Regions from separate parts of the Bacillus paralicheniformis genome, predicted to be linked through region 3. Evidence: predicted binding sites of a transcription regulator. Region 3 holds the regulator's gene; each other region holds the start of a gene.
The links. The regulator Rex, encoded in region 3, represses fermentation and respiration genes when NADH is low (regulators of the CRP and FNR family bind a similar motif). The targets are predictions, from matches to a motif close to TTGTGAAATATTTCACAA.

Region 1 (3,109 bases), 1.4 Mb from region 3:
TCCGACATTGTAATATTTGTGCCGGGATTAAAGAAAAAGGCTGCACCGTAAAACAGCGGAATGGCGATCGAAGAATAAAACAGCAGATGAATCAAACCGCCTTTATCAGATTCCCGCTTGAGGCCGCTCTTAATGCCTCTGAAAACGATAAACAGCCATATCAGCATGCCGAGTGCGAGAATGACCTGCCAGAAGCGGCCGAGTTCAATATATTCCATTCCTTGGTGGCCGAATAAGAACCAGTTGTTTCCTAAAAGGCCTTTCGCTCCGAGCCATTCGCCGGCCATGCTTCCGCCGACAAGGACGATCAGCGCCCAAAACAGAATATCGACAAGCAGCCCCTGCCTTTTCGGCTCGCGGCCTCCGACAAGCGGCGCCGCATAAATGCCCATACCGAGCCATGAAGTCGCAATCCAGAAGATCGCCAGCTGGAGGTGAAATCCCTTAGATATGCTGAATGGCAACATATCCCTGATCCAATCGATCCCAAAAAAGCTGTCCGGCTCAATATAATAGTGGGCAAGCAAAGCTCCGAACATGGCCTGAACAAAAAACAGCAGCGACACAACGGCGAAATATTTTCCGGTTTTAACCTGTGATGCCGTAAGCGGCTGTTTATCCAGATCAAATACCGGAAACGCCCCTTCCTGATAAGCCTCTTTCATTCCAAGCTTGTAACGGTAAAACACGAATAAAATAATGCCGACAAATAAAATAAGGATGGTGACGCTTGCGCCGCTCCACCAAACGGCGGCAAATGACATCGTGTTTCCGGCATCTTCATCATACGGCCAGTTGTTCGTGTACGTAATGTCGTCGCCAGGCCTTAATGTACTGGAAAGCCATGCCGTCCAGAAGATAAAATCGGAGATCTGCGTGATTTGGTCTTCGCTGTCAACCCACGCTCTGTCGCGTTTAGGCATGTGGCTTTCTTTAATTAAACCGGGCTCAAGCCCCCAGCCGTCTCCTTTTGTAAAGACATTGCGGTAATGATCACGCACTTGCTGCAATCCATAAACCTGCGCATCTGTCAGCTTCAATGTATCTGACGCGCGATTATAACGGTTTTTTCTCATTTCGCGGATGACTTGATTCCGGATGGTGGACTGCTTTTCATCTGAAAGTTGTTTAAAGCGCTTGCCGTATCGTGCCTCCGCCTTAAAATCCTGCATCCCTTCCGTATAGATTTTCAGGGCTTCGGCCGTGTAATCAGGCCCCATGTAAGATCCGTGCCCCAAAATCGTGCCATAATCCATCAGCGCGTATTTTTGAAATACGGCCTGACCGCCTGAAATGGACGATTTGGTCATGAGCACCTCTCCGTTTGGCCCGGACACTTCAACTGGTCTTGGTGCAAGTCCTTTGAAGATCCAATAGCCTCCCAAAAGCAGCACCGAAAAACTAACGATTAAAGTAAAGACGAGAACAGATTTCAAAAAACCGTTTTTCGATGCTTTTTTAACGGGCACCGTCTTTCTTTGAACTTCCATTGCGGTTCACTCCTTTTTTGATTTTGCATGTCCTAAGATACTGGATATGCAGCACACCGGTTGTGAACCAGATCACTTAAATAATGGCGGATTTGTGAACAAAATAAAAACAGGCTTTCCATCTGTTGTTCAATGGAAAGCCTTCATCTTATCCTTCAATTGCAGCCGTTCAGCCAGTCTGTATCATGTATGAAAATTCCGCTCCTGTCAGCTGTCAGCAGATTTTTCTTTTTCATTTCATTTAATGTGCGGTTAATCGTTTCCCTTGACGTTCCGACCATGTTCGCAAAATCCTGATTGGTAATGGGCAGGCTGATGTAGACCCCTTTTTCTTGAGGAATGCCGTGTTCTGCAGCGAGCTTCATTAATACATGCGTCAAGCGGTGCTGGACATCTTTTGAAATAAAACCCTGGATCCGCTCTTGCAAATCGAGAATCTTTTTCCCCATGATTTGCATCACTTTTATTGTCATTTCCGGATATTTCATCAAAAGTTCATTAAAATCAGCGATGCGGATTACGATCAACTCGGTTTCCTGAACGGCTTCGGCTGTTGCCGGGTATGGGGAGCGGTCAAAAAAGCCGACATGGGGAAACATGTCCCCGCTTTGCAGAATCGAAATCACTTGCTCATTGCCGTCTTCATCGATTTTAAAGGCTTTAACAAGACCGGATTTAATGAAGAATACCGCTTCCCTCTCTTCCCCTTCCATAAAAACAAACATTCTCGGCTGATAGGTGCGCTTGACCGCGATTTGCTCGATTTGTTTGAACTCTTCATCATTCAGCCCGCTGAAAATCATAAATTGCTTCAGAAACTCCATTGGTCTTTCAATCCCTTCGGTTTTGCTAAAGGAGAGCGCGTTGTCACAGACGGCGCTCCAGCGCAAAGAGCTCTTCTTCAATCGCCGCTGCCTTCTCTTCCACGACTCTGCGGCTGTCCTTCAGCGCCTGATTATAAAAGTAAGGGCCCAGCTTTTCCTTTACGAATTCAAACATTTGAATCGCCGCGATGTCTCCAACCTCTTCTCCCCTTTCTTCAACATAAAAGCGTTTGATTTCCTCGATGATCGCTTGCTTTTCTTCTTGCGTAAGCTTTATAAACATAAAAGCGGCACTCCTTTTTTTATTTTCATGATAAACGAAAAAGTCCGCAAATGAACCATTTATTTTTTACATCCGTTTACTATCCCTCACTTACCGATATTAAACACGAATCAAACGAATGACCGTGTGACGTAATTCACAATGTTTTTAAAAGACTTTTTGTAAGATAAACATGCTGATTGATTTATTCATTTTTCCCTTTGAAAGGAGCAAAAACGCAATGGTAAATCGTCAAAAAATACAATTACCGCTGCAGTCATTTAGTTTAGTCGCAGGATTTATGGTTTGGGTGTTGATTTCCTCTTTAATGCCCCACATTAAGCAGGACATCGCCCTGACAGACAGTGAGATATCCCTTGTCACGGCCATTCCGGTCATACTCGGCTCGCTTCTGAGGATTCCGCTGGGATACTACACAAACAGATTCGGTGCGAGAATCACGTTCATGATCAGCTTTGTGCTGCTTCTGTTCCCGATTTTTTGGATCAGCACAGCCGATTCGCTGTTCGACT
Region 2 (3,109 bases), 1.4 Mb from region 3:
TCTCATGCCTGGAAGTGATTCCTCTTACCCTGCTTGTATTGGAAGCTTATGAACAATACAAGATGATGAAAGACGGAGGCCATCATTTCCCGTATAAAGCAACGTTCTGGTTCTTGATTTCAACGGCGATCTGGAATCTGGTCGGTGCAGGGGTATTGGGCTTTTTGATCAATCTGCCTGCTGTCAGCTATTTTGAGCACGGCCAGTTCCTGACACCTGCCCACGGGCACGGGGCGATGATGGGCGTGTACGGCATGTTTGCCATTGCTGTCTGGCTGTATACGCTACGCAATATCGCCAAAAAAGAAGCGTGGAATGATAAATGGCTGAAAATAGCCTGCTGGTCGCTGAACATCGGCTTGTTCGGAATGGTGTTTATCAATTTGTTGCCGGTCGGTTTTCTTCAATTGAAAAAAGCGTTTGAAGACGGGTACTGGAGCTCAAGGGCGCCTGAGTTTTTACAGCAGGATACGGTGCAAACGCTGCTGACTTGGAGGGCTGTGCCGGATACGATCTTTTTAGCCGGAATCGTGATTTTGGTCATATTCAGCATCAGAGCATTATTCCATCTCCGCAAACCGACGCATCAGGAAGGAGAAGCGCTTCCAGTTAAAGACATTGCTTCAGATGAATAGATAAACAAAAAGACAGAGGAAGTGAAATCCTCTGTCTTTTTGTTTTATTGATTGGCTTCCGCTTCAAGCCGCGGGAATAAAATATTGTTTTCCAGGTGAATGTGCTGAAAAAGATCTGTTTCCAATTCATCAAGCTTTAAGTAAGTCAGTGTATATGTTGTGCATGCCCCTTCAGGAAGGGTATAGTCATTGGTCACTTTTCTCAGTTCCTTCAAGATGCTGCCTGCGGCTTCATGCTCTTGTTCAAGGACGTCGATCGCCTGAACCGCTTCTGCCAGGCTGTCCATTGATCGCGTCCCTTCATAGGCCGTCACTTTCGGGAAAATGAGTTCCTCTTCCTGAAAGAGATGGTGTTCCAGTTCAGTTTTCAGCTGATGGAACAATTGATGGACCTGGGCGAGTTCCGGATGATGGATGCCGTGAACCCGGTAGACTTTTGTGACAAAGCCTGATAGTTCAGGAAGCACCTCATACAGGTAAGCATGGTGCGTATGAATCACATGGTCGATCAGCTGTGAATACGGGGCTTCACTCCAGTTCGTCTCTTTTGCGTTCAATGCCTTTGTCTCTTGATATAATGTATTGATTTTTGCTAAGATCTCTTCTTCATTTAAATCCTGTTCTTTTATCGCTTCACCGATCGGGCGGTTGCCCCCGCAGCAAAAGTCGATGCGATATTCTTTCAGCAGCCTGCTGGCTCTTGGAAAACGCGTAACAATATCACCTGTTTTTGTGTTTTGATCAAATACTGCTTCCATTTGTAAAACCTCCTGAAGTGTTTTTTATGCTATGGGTTAAATGTAACGGGTTCACCGATGGAAAATCGTGATCTACATCACATTCGGGAAAAATGACAGAAAAAGCAATAAGTCAGAAGAAATCGGGAAATAGCTATAGATAACTTTTCATGTTGGAGGCCTGCAATGGAGCATTTATCCTGGCTTACATTTACGATGCTGATTCTCGCCAGTTACCGGCTAACTCATTTGATTGTTTTTGACAAGATCACGGAGTTTATCCGGAAACCGTTCATGAAGAAAAAGCAGACGGTTGATGAACAAGGGCATGTAGAAACGAAAAAAGTGCCGAAATCAAACTTCGGCTATTTGCTGAATTGCTATTGGTGCGCAGGGATATGGTGCGCTTTGATCGTCGCTGTCGGGTATCTGATTGTCCCAAAAACGATATTCCCGTTAATTTTAATTTTATCGGTCGCAGGTGGACAGGCGATTCTTGAAACGTTTGTCGGTGTCGCAACAAAACTTGTCAGCTTTTTCTCTGATTTAAAGAAATAAACCATTCCAAGCGGATGGTTTTATTTTTTTGACAATAAAGTGACACAAACAGCAGAGAGAACATGTCCGCTTTGTGAACTTTTTACAGCGATTTTTTCCCGGTTGCCGCATTTTAGGCAGAGGGAAGACATTATTTTGAAGAAGAATCAGGTTTTAAAATTTCGAATTGAGAGAAAAAGGAAGCACAAAGTCCCCGGTCATACTTTTTTAGCTTTTCATCATTAGCATTCAGACCTCCCATTTCATACGAAAAGAGGAAATAGATAGATTTTCAAAACGAAAAAAACGTGAAATATGGTTGATAGACAATCAATGAATAGTTTTTTTACAATCAGTAACGTGCTACAAGCCAAGAAAGGGGTGAAAATGTCTGCCAGAAAGTGTTTTTGGAAAATAACATCATTGGAGGAAAAAGAATGTCATACATGAAACGTTCCATTTCTGTCTTCATCGCCTGCTTCATGGTAGCAACACTCGGCATCAGCGGTATCATCGCACCTAAAGCGTCTGCCGCTTCTCAAACACCCGTTGCTGTAAACGGACAGCTCACCTTGAAAGGTACGCAGCTCGTCAATCAAAAAGGAAAAGCGGTTCAGCTGAAAGGAATCAGTTCACACGGGCTGCAGTGGTATGGCGATTATGTCAACAAAGACTCGTTAAAATGGCTGAGAGACGACTGGGGCATCAATGTCTTCCGCGCGGCTATGTATACGGGTGAAGGCGGCTATATTGACAATCCGTCGGTTAAAAACAAAGTGAAGGAAGCCGTCGAAGCGGCAAAAGAACTCGGAATCTATGTGATCATCGACTGGCACATACTGAGCGACGGCAATCCAAACCAAAACAAAGCGAAAGCAAAAGAGTTTTTCAACGAAATGTCAAGGCTTTACGGCAAGACGCCAAACGTCATTTTTGAAATTGCCAACGAGCCGAACGGCGATGTCAACTGGAACCGTGACATTAAACCTTACGCTGAAGACATTTTGTCCGTGATCCGCAAAAATTCTCCGAAAAATATTGTGATCGTTGGGACAGGCACTTGGAGCCAAGATGTCAACGATGCGGCGGACAATCAGCTGAAAGACGGCAATGTCATGTACGCGCTCCATTTTTATGCGGGTACGCACGGTCAGTCTTTGCGGGATAAAGCAGACTATGCACTCAGCAAAGGAGCGCCGA
Region 3 (3,109 bases):
CTGCAGACATTCCGGGAGCCTATTGAAGAATATTTGAAACACGTCGAGAAAATGCAAATGATTATTGGAGGATTTCTATGATGAGAAGCCCTAAATTCTGGGGAGCGATTTATTTATTAACGGGTGTGCTGTTTACATATCTGGCGGCAACCTCGCCCGGAAGCATGTGGTCTTTTTACACGATCCTGCTGATGCTTTTCGCAGCCTATAATATCAGCATTTCCTTTAAAATGTTCGCCCTGGCCGGCAAGATGAAACGAAAAGATCAATAGCCTTTTTTGTGAAGGAAAAGAGCCATTCTGAAAAAGAATGGCTCTTATTTTGTATGGTCGTTCAAAAACGCTTGATTTTCCTCTTGAATCATTGTTTTTTGCGCCTGCCTGTAGGATATTCTTGAAATCACGATACTGATTTCATAAAGAATGAGCAATGGCACTGAGACCATTAAATGCGACAAAAGCTCAGGCGGTGTAATGAGCGCCGCGATGACGAACAACACAAAATATGCGTATTTTCTGATTTTCGCCAAAAACATCGGCGTCACGAGGCCGAGCCTTGTGATAAACATGATGACCACAGGCATCTGAAACAATAAGCCAAAAGGAAGCGTCAACTGAAGCAGAAACTGAAAATATTCGTGTATTCCGATGACCTGGTTGACATTCAGATCATCTGAGACTCTCGTCATAAAGTCCACGACAAACGGAAATAAAATAAAGTAAGAAAAGGCAATGCCGCCTAAAAAAAGAATAATCGATATCGGAATATAGCTGAGCGTCACTTTTCGTTCTTTTTCATACAGCCCCGGGCTAATGAAAGCCCACAGCTGGTATAAAACAAGCGGCGAAGTCAAGACGGCGCCGATGATGAAAGCGAACTGCACGTACACAAATAAAGGATCGGTCAGCTTGAACGCGTTGAGCGTCAGCAGCTTCGCTTCATCCGTCTGCTGCAGATAGATAATCAGCGGCTTTGCCAATAAAAAGCCTGCCACAACAAATAAAACAAAAAAGAAAAAAGTGATCACAAGCCGTCTGCGTAGTTCTGTGATATGTTCTATCAGCGACATTTCTCTTTCCTTCATAAATGTCATCCTATCCTACTGATCTTCTTTCTTTTTATCGGAATCGTCGTCAGCCAAACCTTTTGTCGCATTCTTAAACTCCCTCAGCGTGTTTCCCGCTGCTCTTCCCAGCTCGGGAAGTTTTTTCGGGCCGAATATCAAAAGCGCCACCACGACAATTAAAATAAAGCTTCCAGGACCGATTGGCATAAAGCCTGCCCCCTTTCCTTTATTTTTCGTTTTCCGTTTTACTTTTCCTGCATTGAATAATGTTTCATGAAATACACCAGCGACTGAAGTTCAACCGCCAAATCTATATGATGAATGCGAATGTGTTCCGGCACATTCAAGCGGGCCGGCGTGAAATTAAGAATGCCTTTAATGCCAAGCTCCACCAGCCTGTCTGTAATCGACTGTGCGGCTTGAGCCGGTACCGTCAAAATGGCGACGGGGATATCATCCGTCATATGCTCTTCAAGTCTATTCAGATCATAGACGGGAACACCGCCGACCTCGGTTCCGATTTTTTCCTCATTGATGTCAAACGCCATGGCGATTTTTGTATTATTATTTTTGATAAAATTGTAATGGAGAAAGGCTGTCCCCAAATTCCCCACGCCAATGAGCGTTACGTTCGTCATTTCATCCTGATCAAGCGTCTTTCTGAAAAAGGACAGCAAATAATTGACATTGTAGCCGTATCCTTTTTTTCCGAGCGCGCCGAAGTACGAGAAGTCCCTGCGGATGGTCGCAGAATCGACTTTGACGGCATCGCTCAGCTCAGCGGAAGATACACGCTGTTTTCCGGATGCATGAAGGTTTTTTAAAAAACGATAATATAATGGCAACCGTTTCGCTGTCGCTTGCGGAATTTTTGAATGATCCATGTTCATAAACTAATCCTCCATGTCTACATCAGCTTTTTCCCTTTTATAGTCACCGTTTTTCCCGCCTGTCTTTTCGAGAAGAAAGGTCGGTCCTATCACCATTCCCTTATCCGCCGCTTTGCACATGTCATATACGGTCAGCGCACATACGGAGACCGAAGTTAACGCTTCCATTTCCACACCTGTGCTCCCTTTGGTCTTCACTTTAGATTGAATATGCAGGATGCTCTTCTGTTCTTTCTCCTCCCAGCGAAAGGCGATGTCGACTCCTTTCAGAGCGATCGGATGGCACATCGGGATGATGGCGGATGTCTGTTTTGCGGCCATGATTCCGGCCACTTGCGCCACCGACAATACATCGCCTTTTCCGATTTCCCGGTTTTTGATTTTTTCATGTACTGTTCGATTCATAGACACGCTTGAAACAGCCGCAGCTGTGCGTACTGAAGCTTCCTTTTCGCTTATATCAACCATCTTGGCTCTGCCTTGTTCATTAAAATGTGTAAACTCATTCATGTTCTGAACTCTCCTTATAACGATCATACACTATTTTTTTCATTCTGTCTTTTTCTTTGGCTAAAATCTTCCAGACTTCACTTAATTGTTTGCTGACTGCGCAGTGATAGGCTACACTTAAAATAGCAGACAAGAGGTGAAAGATCATGATGATTTTACAAGTGAACCAACTTTCAAAATCGTTTGGAGCCGATACGATTTTAACGAATATAAAACTCGAAGTCAGATCTCGGGACCGGATTGCGATCGTCGGACGCAACGGCGCCGGAAAATCGACTCTTCTAAAGATTATCGCAGGAAAACTTTCATATGAAAAGGGGGACATCATCAAGCCGAAAGATTTGACGATGGGCTACCTTGACCAGCATTCCGGCCTCGATTCCAAGCTGACGCTCAAAGAGGAATTGCTGTCGGTATTTGATTTTCTGAAAAAAATGGAACAAGAAATGCGCGCGATCGAGGAAAAGATGGCGCAGGCCGGACCGGACATGCTTGAATCATTGATGAAGACGTATGACAGGCTTCAGCAGGAGTTCAAGGACAAAGGCGGCTACCAATATGAGGCAGAGGTCAGATCCGTCATGCACGGGCTCGGCTTTGCGGGATTTGACGACTCCGTCCGCGTCCAGGACTTAAGCGGAGG

Region 1: the regulator Rex is predicted to act here: its motif matches at 1,551-1,568, upstream of CP943_RS10725 (nitric-oxide reductase large subunit).
Region 2: the regulator Rex is predicted to act here: its motif matches at 1,459-1,476, upstream of ric (iron-sulfur cluster repair di-iron protein).

The regions. Positions count from the first base shown of each region.
Region 1 covers NZ_CP023665.1:2,073,823-2,076,931, reverse strand. The annotation lists gene CP943_RS10725 (nitric-oxide reductase large subunit) at 1-1,490, opposite strand, end outside; gene CP943_RS10720 (Crp/Fnr family transcriptional regulator) at 1,646-2,314, opposite strand; gene CP943_RS10715 (DUF2164 domain-containing protein) at 2,358-2,597, opposite strand; gene CP943_RS10710 (nitrate/nitrite transporter) at 2,818-3,109, shown strand, end outside.
Region 2 covers NZ_CP023665.1:2,077,162-2,080,270, forward strand. The annotation lists gene CP943_RS10725 (nitric-oxide reductase large subunit) at 1-635, shown strand, start outside; gene ric (iron-sulfur cluster repair di-iron protein) at 680-1,393, opposite strand; gene CP943_RS10735 (DUF1360 domain-containing protein) at 1,559-1,930, shown strand; gene CP943_RS10740 (cellulase family glycosylhydrolase) at 2,356-3,109, shown strand, end outside.
Region 3 covers NZ_CP023665.1:692,837-695,945, reverse strand. The annotation lists gene CP943_RS03575 (CPBP family intramembrane glutamic endopeptidase) at 1-81, shown strand, start outside; gene CP943_RS03570 (YdiK family protein) at 81-272, shown strand; gene tatC (twin-arginine translocase subunit TatC) at 317-1,093, opposite strand; gene CP943_RS03560 (twin-arginine translocase TatA/TatE family subunit) at 1,100-1,273, opposite strand; gene CP943_RS03555 (redox-sensing transcriptional repressor Rex) at 1,312-1,956, opposite strand; gene moaC (cyclic pyranopterin monophosphate synthase MoaC) at 1,960-2,466, opposite strand; gene CP943_RS03545 (ABC-F family ATP-binding cassette domain-containing protein) at 2,613-3,109, shown strand, end outside.